Regions from separate parts of the Sporosarcina sp. P29 genome, predicted to be linked through region 3. Evidence: riboswitches for the same ligand, from Rfam matches in the RefSeq annotation. Region 3 holds a riboswitch; each other region holds the start of a gene.
What was found. Region 3 has a riboswitch for thiamine pyrophosphate ahead of thiC (phosphomethylpyrimidine synthase ThiC). Riboswitches for the same ligand answer to the same signal wherever they lie in the genome.
Positions count from the first base shown of each region.

Region 1: linked by a shared signal. The riboswitch ahead of CSV68_RS09600 (ECF transporter S component) and the one ahead of thiC (phosphomethylpyrimidine synthase ThiC) in region 3 are both predicted to bind thiamine pyrophosphate.
Region 2: linked by a shared signal. The riboswitch ahead of CSV68_RS13570 (thiamine phosphate synthase) and the one ahead of thiC (phosphomethylpyrimidine synthase ThiC) in region 3 are both predicted to bind thiamine pyrophosphate.

Region 1 covers NZ_PDYX01000009.1:36,009-40,984, forward strand. The annotation lists gene CSV68_RS09585 (DUF6526 family protein) at 1-252, shown strand, start outside; gene CSV68_RS09590 (energy-coupling factor transporter transmembrane component T family protein) at 325-1,095, opposite strand; gene CSV68_RS09595 (ABC transporter ATP-binding protein) at 1,073-2,539, opposite strand; gene CSV68_RS09600 (ECF transporter S component) at 2,561-3,130, opposite strand; TPP riboswitch at 3,213-3,324, opposite strand; gene CSV68_RS09605 (exonuclease domain-containing protein) at 3,512-4,084, shown strand; gene CSV68_RS09610 (multicopper oxidase family protein) at 4,289-4,976, shown strand, end outside.
Region 2 covers NZ_PDYX01000019.1:33,766-38,741, forward strand. The annotation lists gene CSV68_RS13560 (heavy metal translocating P-type ATPase) at 1-1,629, shown strand, start outside; gene CSV68_RS13565 (Crp/Fnr family transcriptional regulator) at 1,607-2,296, shown strand; TPP riboswitch at 2,354-2,462, shown strand; gene CSV68_RS13570 (thiamine phosphate synthase) at 2,533-3,132, shown strand; gene thiS (sulfur carrier protein ThiS) at 3,116-3,322, shown strand; gene CSV68_RS13580 (thiazole synthase) at 3,319-4,092, shown strand; gene CSV68_RS13585 (ThiF family adenylyltransferase) at 4,089-4,976, shown strand, end outside.
Region 3 covers NZ_PDYX01000006.1:106,895-111,870, reverse strand. The annotation lists gene CSV68_RS07485 (hypothetical protein) at 1-480, shown strand, start outside; gene thiC (phosphomethylpyrimidine synthase ThiC) at 1,002-2,774, opposite strand; TPP riboswitch at 2,893-3,010, opposite strand; gene CSV68_RS07475 (calcium/sodium antiporter) at 3,596-4,549, shown strand; gene CSV68_RS07470 (response regulator transcription factor) at 4,705-4,976, opposite strand, start outside.

The DNA.
Region 1 (4,976 bases), on a different contig from region 3:
GGAATGCTCGCACGTATTTATGCATTGTCTTTGCAAGATCGATTAATCGTCACAGAAGAACAGCTTCGTTACTTTATGCTGACAGGTAACCGTTTAGCTACAAAATTGACGAAGTCACAATTGATTGCATTGCGATTTGCTTCAGATGAAGAGCTCGTGGAGCTTGCGGATCGAGCAGTAGTTGAAGGGCTGTCACCTGATGAAATAAAGAAATCCGTGAAGTCATGGAGAGCAGATCATCAGCGGGTGTAATGAAAAAGAGAGCACAAGATCTGAACTAGATCTGTGCTCTCTCTTTATATGGTCACATACTTTATGTGTTGATTATCGGTAAACTGATAGTAAAAAAGCTGAACATAAACAACTTATCATGACAAGTAAAAACACCCTATCTATTGTATTATACCGTGTAGGATAATAATACGTCCTCGCAGCCCCCATCTGATATTGCTTCGCTTCCATCGCAACTGCAATGCGTTGTGCGCGACGTATACTTTGGGCAAATAGAGGAACGGTATAGGATTGCAAACGTTCATACAACCCTTTAACCCCTTTTGAAAACTGGATATTCCGTACTTTCAACGCGTTCCTGCGAATTTGTAGTTCCTCAGTTACAGCGGGAATTAAACGAAAAGCTGCAATGAAACTATACGCATATTTGGACGGCAGACGAAACTGCTGCATCATCGCATAAAAGAATAGTACGGGTTGGATTGTTAAGATAAACGTAAAGCCGACGAAGCCGAATGAAAGGGACTTACTTCCAAGCAAAAGCGCATGTTGAATGCTTTCTTCGGAAATCTTGAATAATCCCCATTGCCATAATACTGCTTCACCCTTACCGAACAACAACATTGTCAACCCAGTGGACAGGAAAGAAATGACTAACGGAATTGAGAGTAATGAAAGTTTCTTCAGTGAATAGCCGCTAAATACATAAAACAATATTCCGTATAAAACTGCTTGTGAGATAGCAAAAGGCAAACTTTGATTCACGAGCGTAATAATCAAGAACGCAAAAAACACAATGAATTTTAGCGCGGGATTGACCCGAAATAACCAGGTTTTGCGTTTAGGTGTGAACCAATTGAACATTCTTCGCACCTCCTGCCACATTAGCCGTATGTAGTACGCCGTCCACTACAGTCCAAATAGCTGTGGCAAAGTTCACTACAATTTCCGAATCATGCGTAACCATCAAAATGGTCATGCCTTCGGTGCGCAGTTGTTCTAACTTCTCGAGAATGGCGAAAGTGTTTCGTGCATCCTGTCCGAAAGTAGGCTCATCAAGTAACAAGATATCCGTATGAGGGGTAAGAGCAGTTGCTACACTCAAACGCCGCTTTTGACCCGTCGATAGCTGATAAGGGTGACGTGAAACAGAATATGGTAAGTTAAATGAGCGTATGAGTTCCTTCGCATAATGTTCGGCATCTGCTTTTGGCATACCGTGCAAAGATACGGTTAACTCTTCCGTAATAGAGTTCGTCACAAATTGCAGCTCGGGGTTTTGAAAGACGAGCGATAGACCTTTAGGAAGTTGTCGTTTCTTCTTTTTCCATATAATTGGCACGCCGTTTACTTCATAGACACCGTTAGTCCGAAGTAGTTGCATGAGAGATAGAAGCAATGTGCTTTTACCAGAACCATTTTCTCCAACAATCGTAATCCAGTCACCAGCCTGTACGGTCGCCTGTTTGACAGAAATCTTCTCCGCTTGACCACGATAGCCGTGAAAATCTTGAATCTGAATTTTCTCTTGAGATGCAACTGCTTGACGATTTTTCGTCATCGATTGAAATGCTTTGGACGTTTTATATTCTTCCCAAACACCCGGATACCAAATGCCATAGCGTTTCAGTTCTTGCTGGAAGTTTGCGAAGATCTCTGCAGGCGACCCATCTGCTATCATAACCCCATGATCATTAAACAGCACCACGCGATCAACCCAGTCAGCAATCAAATCAATTTTATGTTCTACAATAATCACGGTTTTATCAGCGGTCGCTTCTTTAATAGAAGTCCAAATCTGTTGCGTGCCTTCCGGATCTAGTAAGGCAGATGGTTCATCCAAAAATAGCACGTCAGGTTCCAGCAGTAAAACAGAAGCCAATGCTAAACGCTGCTTCATACCTTGAGACATTTCATTGATAGGCGTATGAGGGTCTTTTACATGTAAGTCTACACGTTTCAATACCTCTTCAATACGAAGAGTCATTTCTTCACGTGGGACTTGAAGATTCTCCAAAACGAATGCGAGTTCTTCATCGACATAGGTCATACAGAACTGTGTATCCGGGTCTTGGAAAACGAATCCCCACGAGTCAGGCAACTGAATGTCTTTTACTTTCATTGGCAGTTCGATAGAGTTTGGTATAATGCCGCTTAATACTTGGAGTAAAGTAGATTTCCCCGAACCACTAGGGCCGAGCATGAGAACTTTTTCACCAGGCCGAACAGAGAAGGAGAGGTCTTTAAAGAGCAAACCATCTTCTCCTGGAAACTTTAATCGTAAATCGGTAACGCTGATGTTATTCATAGTAGGATCATTCCTCCGCGTTTACTGATCAAGCAACGTATATTCTTTCTTATCAACAGGTCGAATTAACGATGTCACGCCTGTAGCTTCTAGCGCTCTTACAATATATACAGCGAAAATACCTGTGAAGATGAACGCGCTAATAGCACGTAGTCCGTATTTCACAATGAGTGCCCATGTTTCGAGTGCTGCATATCCATAAATTAAATCGAGTCCGAAACTTGCAAGACATGAAGCGATACCTGCTAACCCAGCGATCATAATGGAATAGCGTTTATAACGGAATGCAGCAAACAGTAATTCAGCAGCAAGTCCCTGTGCAAATCCATACATCAATACTTCAATACCATGACCAGCAAACGCAGACAATGAAGCTCCTGCTATACTTGCGATGAATGCAGTACCTGGCTTTCGCAATAATAAAAAGGCAAATGGCCCTACCATAAACCACATACCGTAAAGCAGTTGACGCGCAACAGGCATGATCGGTTTGACGACCGTATATAAATCATCCCAAAACTTCATTAACACTCCAAACACCACACCGATCATGATAGTGATCAATAAATCGGTAAACTTTAACTTCTTCATACTCTTCCACTCCCTCTTATTTTTTCATACAAAAAAGCCGTCTGAAGAGCAGACGGCCGAGGAAGGAAAGAGATTCCTGTATAATTCCATCGATCACGCTCTCTACGCTGGCATTACCCAGATCAGATTAACGGTCAGCAGTGGATTAACCTGCTATCTCAGCCTGATTCTCTCAAGCACCCGTACGGACAATTATGTAAGCAATCCTAGTATACAACACGTTGAATTGTGTGGCAACTTATGAAATTACTACACGTTTACTAAATTGGCAGCAGTTTAAATTGAACATATAGTATTGAAATCCTGATATACTAAAAGGATAGAGATGATTATAATTAAATTCAAAATACAATGTAAATAGAGTGTAAAAGGAGTTTGTACATGACAAAACTTATCGCGTTTATTGACGTGGAGACGACAGGTATGAGTGCCGAGGCGAGTGAAGTAATCGAGTTAGGCGTGATGCTTGGTGAGTACGATAATAATCGTATTGTTCGGGTGGCTGATGAGTATTGCGAGTTCCAAGAACCGTTCTATTCGATCTCTTCGACCATTACGAATCTCACGGGCATTACCGATCAAATGGTAAGAGGGAAGTCGCTGGATATGGATAGAATCCTGAAAATACTAGATCAAGCAGATGGTATAGTAGCACATAACGCATCATTTGATAGGGGATTCGTCAGTCGACTATTGCCTGAAACGCTCGACATGGATTGGTATTGCTCCGTCCGACAAATCAAATGGAAAAATTACGGCTTTGAGAATGGTAAACTGCAACAATTGCTGAGAGCGCACCGAATTCAAGTGCATAATGCTCACAGAGCGCTAGACGATGCAAAGAATCTTGCGGTATTGTTGAACTCGTCCAATCCTCATCTGGCGGATGATACATTCATCTCCTATTTGATCAATAAAGCGCCGATGAAGAAACCAGCTAAAACAAGATTTTAATAGTGGTGAAAGATGTCCGGGAAGTACTTCCTTGGCATCTTTTTTTATTGATGACTAGTTTTCACAATCACTTCAGTAGCCTTTAGGCATTTTTCTATAAAAAATGGCAGAAGCAAATCAATTATAATGCGTCACTCGTGCATAGTTTTTCCATATGTTATTGCTATACTAATCTTGAAATCAATAGACAAAGGGGATTTATAAATGAGTAAAAAAATTCAAACCGTTATGTTTATAATGAGCGCATTATTAATCAGTGGTTGTAGTGACGATGCGCAATCGAATGATCAGAACAATCGACACATGATGAATCAAAATAGTAACGAAGGAAATCATCACATGACGGATGACTCTACAATGGGAAACGGACATATGAGCCATGACAATGTAGTAAGTTTAAAAGACTCGACAGGTGAAAATGAATTAAATATCCCACCATTGCTAACTAGTGATGCGACAGATCGAACTGAATATACTATCAAAGCGCAAACAGGTAAGGTAGAAATATTTGATGGAGTTACTACAGAAACATTGGGTTATAATGGTGACCTATTAGGGCCAGTTCTTCAGTTTAAAAAAGGTGAAACGGTAAAAATCCACACAATAAATGAATTAGATGAAGAAACAACATTTCATTGGCATGGTTTAGAAGTTTCTGGTGAAGCAGATGGTGGACCGCATAAAACACTTAAACCAGGTGAAAAAGAACTAATAGAATTTGAAGTGACACAAGAGGCAGCTACGTTATGGTTTCATCCACACCCAGAGGGCAAGACATCCGAACAAGTATACAAAGGACTTGCAGGGTTGATATATATTGAGGATTCTAATTCAGCGAAATTAGAAATTCCTAAAGAATACGGAAAAAATGATATACCTTTAGTTTTCCAAG
Region 2 (4,976 bases), on a different contig from region 3:
GGAGCATTACTTGAAATTCGTACAATGGAGAAAACACGCTCTTCCCTCAAAGCACTTGTTGATCTGGCCCCGCTAGAAGCGAGTGTCCTTCGGGATGGTAAACTTGTCACGATTGCTGTTGATGACGTAGAAATCGGTGACCGGGTAATCGTTCGCTCAGGTGAACAAGTTCCGGTAGACGGTCCGATTGTTTCAGGAAATGCTTCTCTAAATGAAGCAGCCATCACAGGAGAATCGGTACCCGCATCCAAATCACTAGATGATCAAGTATTTAGCGGGACGTTAGTAGACAATGGCTATATTGAAATAATTGCAGAACGTGTAGGTGACGATACAGCATTCGCTCGTATTATCGAGCTAGTCGAAGAAGCACAAGAAGCCAAGTCGAAAACTCAAAAATTCTTAGAGCGATTTGCTAACATTTATACACCTTCCATCGTCATCCTATCGATTATCGTCTATATATTCACACGCAATATCGAAATGACATTAACATTCCTTGTCATCGCTTGTCCTGGTGCCCTCGTCATTTCAGCCCCCGTCTCGATCGTAGCCGGAATTGGTAACGGAGCCCGTCACGGCGTGCTCATTAAAGGTGGCGACGTGATGGAGCAATTGGCGAAAATCGACACTGTCGTCTTTGATAAAACAGGTACTTTAACTAAAGGACGTCCAGAAGTTACTGACATCCATAGCTTTGGCATCGACAAAGAAGAGCTACTACGCTTAACTGCAGAAGCTGAACTGATGTCTGAACACCATCTCGGTCAAACGATCGTTCGCGAAGCAAAAAAACGCTTGATTCATTTAAAACACCAAGCACAAGACGCACAAGTTATGAAAGGTAACGGACTTCTTGCTGAAGTAGATGGCCAACAACTGGCAGCTGGTAACCGAAAGCTGATGATCTCACAAGGTATAGCTATCTCTCCAACTATAGAAGAGTATGCATCCAAGCGAGAAAAAGCAGGTAACACAGCCGTGTTCATCAGTATTGGAGGAGAAATCGCAGGTATTATTTCCATAGCGGATCAAATCCGTCCAGAAGCCGCGGCTGCCCTAGCTAAACTACGAAGAAATGGTATCAAACAAATGATTATGCTAACCGGCGACAATGTACACACCGCCCGACTCGTTGGCGAACAACTTGGTCTCGATAGCGTCTATGCGGAGCTGCTACCTGAAGACAAAGTAGCCGCTGTCCAAAAGTTGAAAGCGCAAGGACATCGAGTAGCGATGGCAGGTGACGGAATCAATGATGCGCCGGCAATCGCCACTGCAGATATCGGACTGGCAATGGGTAAAGGCGGAACAGATATTTCCATGGAAACAGCGGATATCGTCTTGATGGCGGATCGACTGGATCAATTCGCCCACGCCTATGCATTATCGAAAGCGACTGTGAACAATATGAAGCAAAACACTTTCTTCGCAGTCGGCACAGTAGTTTTATTGCTAATCGGTGTACTGCTAGGCAAAGTCTTCCTAGCATCCGGCATGCTTATCCACGAAGCAAGTGTGCTTCTTGTCATATTGAACGCCATTCGATTAATACGCTATACTAGTGACAAAGTGTCCAATCGAAATGTAAGCGAGGTGAAGGTGAATGAGTCAGCAGCCCCACAATAACACGACCGATCATCGAATGTGTGTATCGCTTGTTCCACTGTTCAATCACTTGGAAAAAGATCAGATGAAGCACATTGTAGAACTTGCACGAAGCACCCCCTACCCACGTGGACAAATTATTTACAATGAAGGCGACCGCTCCGAAGGCTTGTATATTTTGCATAAAGGACGAATCAAAATATATCGCCTGTCAGAAAACGGCAAAGAGCAGATCGTACGAATTTTAGAGCCGGGAGATTTCACAGGCGAGCTATCGTTATTTGATGCTAAACCTCATGACGCCTATGCAGAAACACTCGAACCCGTAGAACTATGTGTTATTCAACGGGACCAAATGCAGCAACTTCTACAAGAACATCCCGCGATTTCATTGAAGATGTTAGAGGAGTTCTCTTCCCGCCTCGCCCGAACGGAACAACGAGCGGCGCGAATCGGTATGGAATCAGCAGAAACGCGTATCGCACTTTACCTAGTTGACTTATCAGAAGAACAAAGACAATTGATAGTCGAGTTACCAATGAGTCGCAAAGACCTTGCCTCTCACTTAGGGACGACACCCGAGACAATCAGTCGAAAGTTAAGCGCCTTCGAAGAGTCTGGCTGGATTCGCCAGTCCAGTATGAAAGCAGTAGAAATTCTAGATTTGGATGCTTTATTGCTTTTATAAAAGAAACGCTTTTCATTCTATCGTACACGTGATAGGCTAGTTCTGAAAACCAAATATTTTGACCATTAGGGGAATCCTTTACAAGGACTGAGAAAAGAGTGTGGCTCTGAAACCCTTATTACCTGAACAGGTTAGCACCTGCGGAGGGAAGTGGCGAGTCGTTCCGTATGTATTTCTGTCGACATTTCTACCACTTTCCGATTCGGGAAGTGGTTTTTTCTATTGGAGGGGAATGAATGAAATTATTGGGCGTGACCGACGACCGTCTTTCGGTGGATGAACTGACACTACATTTGTTGCGCACAGCACCGTTTCTTGATGCCATCATTTTGCGAGAAAAGTCCAAGTCAGATGAACAGCTAGTAGATCTAGTTACCCGTCTTGCAAGTACTGAATTCCCACTCGACAAGCTTATTCTTCATGCCAGACCTCACTTGGCTAGAAGACTGAAGCTCAAAAAAGTGCAACTGACTGGCTATGGAATGTCGTTACAGGATGCACATCGAGAATTCCCCGAGCTCTCTTTTGGTTGCTCGATTCATTCATTGGAAGAAGCAAAGGTAGCTATGGATGAGGGAGCAAACTGGCTATTGTACGGTCATGTTTTCGAAACGTCATCGAAACCTGGGCTGCCAGCGCGTGGAACGGAAGAGTTGTTTTCTATTGCACAGTGTAGTTCGATTCCTGTGTATGCAATTGGTGGAATTCAGCCGCATCACTTACCTAATTTACAGCAAAATCACGTGACAGGCGTGGCCGTATTATCCCCTATGCGTTCACTGAAAACTTTGCAGAGTTATAGAAAAGGAGAGGTATCTCATGGAGAAAATGATTGATCTGAACGGCAATTCGTACCCCGTCATTCCTGAAGTAGAGACGATCCAGCAGTTACTTGAGCACTTAGGGCTTGGCGATCGTATTTTGATCGTGGAGAAAAACAAGGAAATTTTGCAGAAAGATCACTACGACGCACCGATCATGGACCGAGACCAAATTGAAATCATACATTTTGTAGGAGGCGGATGAACATGTTAAAAATTGCAGATAAAGAATTCTCTTCACGTTTATTACTAGGCACAGGGAAATATCCTTCATTTGATATTCAAAAGCAAGCAGTGGCGGTGTCAGAAGCAGAGATTCTGACATTTGCGGTACGACGCATGGATATTTTTGAAGCTTCGCAACCCAATTTCCTCGAACAACTTGATTTAACGCGCTATACATTGCTTCCGAATACAGCAGGCGCTAGCACAGCGGAAGAAGCCGTACATATCGCACGTCTCGCCAAAGCTTCCGGACTTTGCGACATGGTGAAGGTGGAAATCATCGGCTGTAGCCGTTCGCTGCTTCCTGATCCTGTGGAAACATTACGCGCGTCTGAAATGCTGTTAGAGGAAGGTTTCATTGTATTACCCTATACTTCAGACGATGTAGTACTTGCGAGAAAACTATGTGAATTAGGTGTCCACGCTATCATGCCGGGTGCTGCGCCAATCGGCTCGGGCAGAGGCATTCTAAATCCGTTGAATTTGTCATTTATCATTGAGCAGTCCAATGTACCCGTCATTATTGACGCAGGGGTCGGCTCTCCAAAAGACGCTGCTTTCGCGATGGAACTCGGTGCAGACGGTGTATTGCTGAACACAGCCGTATCGGAAGCAGCCAATCCCGTCATGATGGCCGAGGCAATGAAGCTCGCAATTGAAGCGGGACGTCTCGGTTATAAAGCTGGACGTATGCCGGTCCGCGATTACGGCGTGGCTAGCAGTCCAACTGAAGGGCTTGTGACGACTTGAACAGTAAATATTCTCGGCAAGAGCTGTTTGCACCCATCGGACCAATCGGGCAACAGCGTATCCGCGAAGCAAAAGTTTTCGTCTTAGGAGCTGGTGCTCTTGGCTCTTCAGGAGCGGAGATGCTAGTGCGGGCAGGCGTCGGCGAACTGACCATTGTCGATCGCGATATTTTGGAATGGACTAATCTTCATAGACAGCAATTATACTCAGAACAAGATGTCATCGATCAATTGCCGAAAGCAATCGCTGCGGAAAGCCGATTGCGCGCGATCAACAGCGACGTGAAAGTTCGTGGGATTGTGGCGGATGTGACGCCTGAAAATGTCCTTGAATTATTCGAAGGCCATCATTTCATTCTCGATGGCACAGATAATATCGAAACTCGATTACTCGCAAATGACGCCGCATTACAACTCGGCATCCCCTTCTTCATGGGCGCTTGCGTCGGTAGCTATGGGCTGACATTTCCTATTGGTGTAAAAGAAGGAACGCCCTGCTTACATTGTCTGCTCGAAGCGTTGCCGCCACAGTCTTTAACATGCGATACAGTCGGCGTCATCTCGCCCATCGTCGTCACGACTGCCGCCCGTCAAACCGCGGAACTGCTGAAGTGTATCACGGGGGCGACGATGGAACCCCGCCTGGAATCCGTCGATCTCTGGACAGGCGAACGTGCCGCCATGAACGTACAAAGCATGAAAAAACCTACTTGTCCAAGTTGCTCAGACACCCCTGTCTATCCTTACTTGTCTGCCAATGAAGTAATTCGTACAGCCGTACTATGCGGACGCGACACGGTTCAACTGACATGGCCGAAGAACCGACAAGTTGAGCTGATGCCATTTGCTAATTCCATTCGCGATATTGTTTCTAATTTAAAGCAA
Region 3 (4,976 bases):
AGTATATTTACCATTATTACTTGTTTAGTGATGATGGTTAGTATTGTATGGACACCACAAAATACTCAGGCTGCTAGTTTACATGTGGATGAGGTAGCTAAGATTACTTCGGAATATCTTGTATTGAATGAAAAAGATGGCACAGTGACCATCGAAAGAGAAGTAGAATTGGAATCTCGAATCGGTAAAGAATATTTTAATGAGTTAGTACAAACCTTAGAAAAACTTAATGAAGTTTTAGCGCGTCCAGAAGGTGAGAAGTACAAAAAAGAAATAATCGAAGAAGCAAACTCGAATGTTGTGTCGATGGCTAAAATAAGTGGCTGTGGCGCTGCAACTCTTGCTGGCTTTGCACATACTGGAGCCTTTACTGGGCTTATGACAGTTGCAGGTGTTAGTGGTCCAGCAGGATGGGCTTTAGGTACTGTTGTTGGCGGGGTATGGCTAGCAGGGAGTGCGGCAGCTGGGTGTTTAAAATAATCTATAGATTAAATACTGAGATTAATACTCAAAAGCCCTCCAGCAATGGAGGGCTTTTGAGTGTAACTTACTTAGTAAAGGGGTACATTGAAAATGTCTGCGATTTCAGATCCTGTTATTATGATGAAAATGACTCACCAACGTCCGCATTGTAAAGGGACGAGGTGGGTCATTTTTTATTGTACCAACTTCAAATTCAACTTTTAAAGGACAACGGCTAAAAGTATTTGTGTAATCGGGCGCGTGAATGGAAAACGATATTGAGTCACAATACCGATGATTTTTTCAGGAAGCTAAAAGAGCACAAATCCTGTTCATGAATGGCAGAACATGTATTAATAATGGACACTCTCGATCTTCAAGCATTTCATACACTTCCTATAGGTTACGTTTTCAGTATATTCGTGTATGCACTGTGCTTGCAGGAGAGCCAACTGTTCTTCTAACTGATGAAGATTTCGGCGTTTTACAGAGATCTGATGAATTAACTGTTCAGTTGTCATAACTCCATTCACTCCTTATCAATAATAGATTTCAGCACCGGATTTTTTAAATTCTTCAGCTTTCTCCTTCATGCCACTTTCCATTGCTAGCTTCTCTTCTAAACTGTTTTCATCAGCGTATTTTCTAATGTCGTGTGAAATTCGCATACTGCAAAACTTAGGTCCGCACATCGAACAGAAGTGGGCGATCTTGGCTCCTTCAGCCGGCAATGTTTCATCATGATATTCCATCGCGCGTTCAGGATCCAAACTTAAATTAAATTGATCTCGCCAACGGAATTCGAAACGGGCTTTTGATAATGCGTCGTCACGTTTGTGTGCATTCGGATGACCTTTAGCTAAATCAGCTGCATGGGCTGCGATTTTATACGTAATGACGCCTTCACGCACATCATCTTTATTCGGTAAACCAAGATGTTCTTTAGGAGTTACATAGCATAACATTGCCGTTCCGAACCAACCGATCATAGCTGCACCAATAGCAGATGTGATGTGGTCATAAGCAGGCGCAATATCTGTCGTCAAAGGACCGAGCGTATAGAAAGGTGCTTCTTGGCAAATCTCCATTTGCTTATCAACGTTTTCCTTAATCAAATGCATTGGCACATGTCCAGGACCTTCTACCATGACTTGCACATCATGTGTCCACGCAATTTTCGTCAGTTCGCCAAGTGTTTCAAGTTCAGCGAATTGTGCCTCGTCATTGGCATCAGCAATTGAGCCGGGACGTAATCCATCTCCTAATGAAAACGCGATATCGTACTGTTTCATAATTTCACATATATCTTCAAAGTGTGTGTAGAGAAAACTTTCTTTATGATGCAACATACACCACTGTGCCATAATAGAACCACCCCGTGAGACAATTCCAGTCACACGATGAATCGTCATGGGAATATAACGGAGTAGAACACCCGCATGGATTGTAAAGTAGCTGACACCCTGCTCTGCTTGTTCGATCAATGTGTCGCGGAATACTTCCCATGAGAGATCCTCCACTTTGCCGTTCACTTTTTCCAACGCTTGATAAAGTGGTACCGTTCCTACTGGGACAGGGGAGTTGCGGATGATCCATTCACGTGTTGTGTGAATGTTCTTTCCTGTTGACAAATCCATGATATTGTCTGCACCCCAACGTGTAGCCCATGTCATTTTTTCCACTTCTTTAGCAATCGATGAGGAGACAGCAGAATTACCGATATTCGCATTGATTTTCACATGGAATTTACTTCCGATAATCATCGGTTCCGCTTCTGGGTGGTTAATATTAGACGGAATAATTGCCCGTCCTTTCGCTACTTCATCCCGTACAAGTTCAGGCGTTACATTTTCACGGATTGCAATGAACTCCATTTCAGGTGTTATGATTCCTTTGCGCGCATAATGCATTTGTGTAACATTCATGCCGCTTTTTGCACGTAATGGCTTACGTTTCAACAATGGAAATTCTGCATCTTTTTGCATATTTTCTAGTGAACGATATCCATTATCCCGCGGCTTCACTTGCCTGCCTTCATACTCTTCCACGTCATTTCGTTCAATTATCCAGTTCTTCTTGATAATTGGAAGTCCTTTTTTGATATCCACTTGATAACCAGCTTCCGTATATTTACCGCTTGTATCATACACACGGAAAGGTTCATTCGCTATTTCACCTTGATCAGTTACAGTTGGTGATAGCTCAATTTCACGCATTGGTACGAGTATGTCTGGACGACTTCCTCGTACGTAAATCTTTCTACTGGCTGGAAAACATTCATGGATATGGATTTCTTCTTTCTTCTCTTGCATTTTGTCATCGTCTCCTTTTAAGGGGCGACATGACTCGATTTAAGTGATGGGAATCGGCAACAAAAAAGACCAGTTCCGTAGATAGGACCTGGTCTTCAAAACGCAAAAATACGCGTCGCTGATAAAATGAAAACTTCCCTACGCTGGTACGAGCCAGATCAGGTCCAAAGAGTCCGGAATGCGTGTACTATCATTCCATCTCAGTCCAATAACGTTGGACACCCCTAGTTATAGTATTTAATTGTTCGAACAGGAACAGTCTACCATACCTTAATCGGTTTTCAAAGAGTAATTATACTTTTAATTTCCATAGGTTCCGTTATTTACATGTAACTTATGTGATCGGTGAGGAAACAGAAATGCGTAATCAGAAGAAAATCTCCAAAATATTGTACATTCAGTCCTATAGTAAGTTTGTAGAAAAGTATATCGCTGGCTTGTCTGTAAAGATAGATCTATGGACAAGCTATTTTTATAAAAGATTTCAACACCACTCAAGAGAGCATGTAATGACGAGAAGTGAATGTCTTTGTATGACTTGTAAGATGCATAAGTAGTGATGACGTGAGATAATCAAAAATGAAAAAACAAAAGAGGGAAGGAGCAAAGTAGTAGAGCTTACATCGTATAACATATCTGGGATTGAGAAGGATGAATGCTATGGGGAAGTAAAGTCAAATACATATTCTGTTTTTCATCATGGTGCATGTCATTATGTGCCTCAAGTATGCAGTAATTGAAGCAATTATTTTATTGTAGTCTAGACACGCTTGCATACAGCTAATTAGAAATATCATTCCTATGGAGGAGGTAACCAATATATGTCCTATGTTTTACTCATTATTGGATTTGTATTATTAATAAAAGGGGCCGACTATTTCGTGGATGGTTCTTCAAATATCGCAAGACTTTTACAAATTCCACCTATATTGATTGGGCTGACTATTGTAGCACTTGGAACTAGCTCACCAGAAGCGACGGTCAGTATAATTGCAGCGATGGGCGGAAACGCGGACGTCGCAGTAGGGAACGTAGTGGGGAGTAATATATTCAATATTACGATCGTTGTCGGGATGGCAGCATTTCTGTTTCCGCTGAAGGTACAAAGTGAAACGATACGGAAAGAGATTCCGTTTACTTTGCTGGCGGGTATAGTGATGTTGGTGTTGATGAGTGATATGGCACTACAAGGCTTCAGTAGCAATATGATTACCCGTGGTGATGGAATAATTTTCTTGCTATTCCTTTCAATCTTTATGTACTATGTGATCGAACTTGGTCTTAGAAGCCGTCAAAATTCTACGCTTACACAAGCCACTGAGAATGTGAAGTGGGGCAAGAATATACTAATTACTTTAGTCGGGCTGGCAGCAATTATTTTCGGAGGAGATTTAGTCGTAAGTAACGCCACGAAAATCGCTTATTCTCTTGGCATGAGTGAAACATTGGTAGGTCTTACGATTATCGCAATCGGTACTTCTCTGCCTGAATTAGTTACATCGATTTCAGCGGCATTGAAAAAGGAGAGCGAAATTGCTTTAGGGAACATCGTCGGGAGCAATATTTTCAACATCCTGTTTGTTCTCGGGGCCTCCTCTGTCATTACGCCCATCGCGGTGAACGATAAAGTATTTATTGACGTCATCATAATGCTTGTATTGACCTTAGTATTATTGCTATTCGCTAGAACGGGCTTCAAAATTGGTAAGCGTGAAGGTCTCATGTTAGCTGTAGCGTACGTTGTATATCTAGTGTATGTTATTTTACGTAATTAAGAAAAAATCACCAAGTTTGCTATAACGAGAGTTACATACTCCTATGTACAACAGGGCAAAAGAGTCAATCGTCGGCATGCCGATCAATAAGAGAAGGCTACTTTCCATTCATTCATGGAAAGTAGCCTTTTTTATGTGTATAGCATGATCTGTAATTATCTCCACTTATAGCCGATACCCCAAACTGTCATCAAAATCTCGTCAATGGGGAAATTCGATTTCCTCAACTTATCTCGTAGATTTCGAATATGCGAATCGACTGTTCGAACTTCCGTATACGTATCATATTCCCAAGCTACTTGAAGCAAGTCTTCCCGTGTGAACGTCCGATTTGGCCGAGTCATCATCGCTTCAATAATATAGAATTCCTTTAATGTAAGACGAACTTCCTGCGTGTCGTATAGGATGGAATAGGACTCCAAGTTAA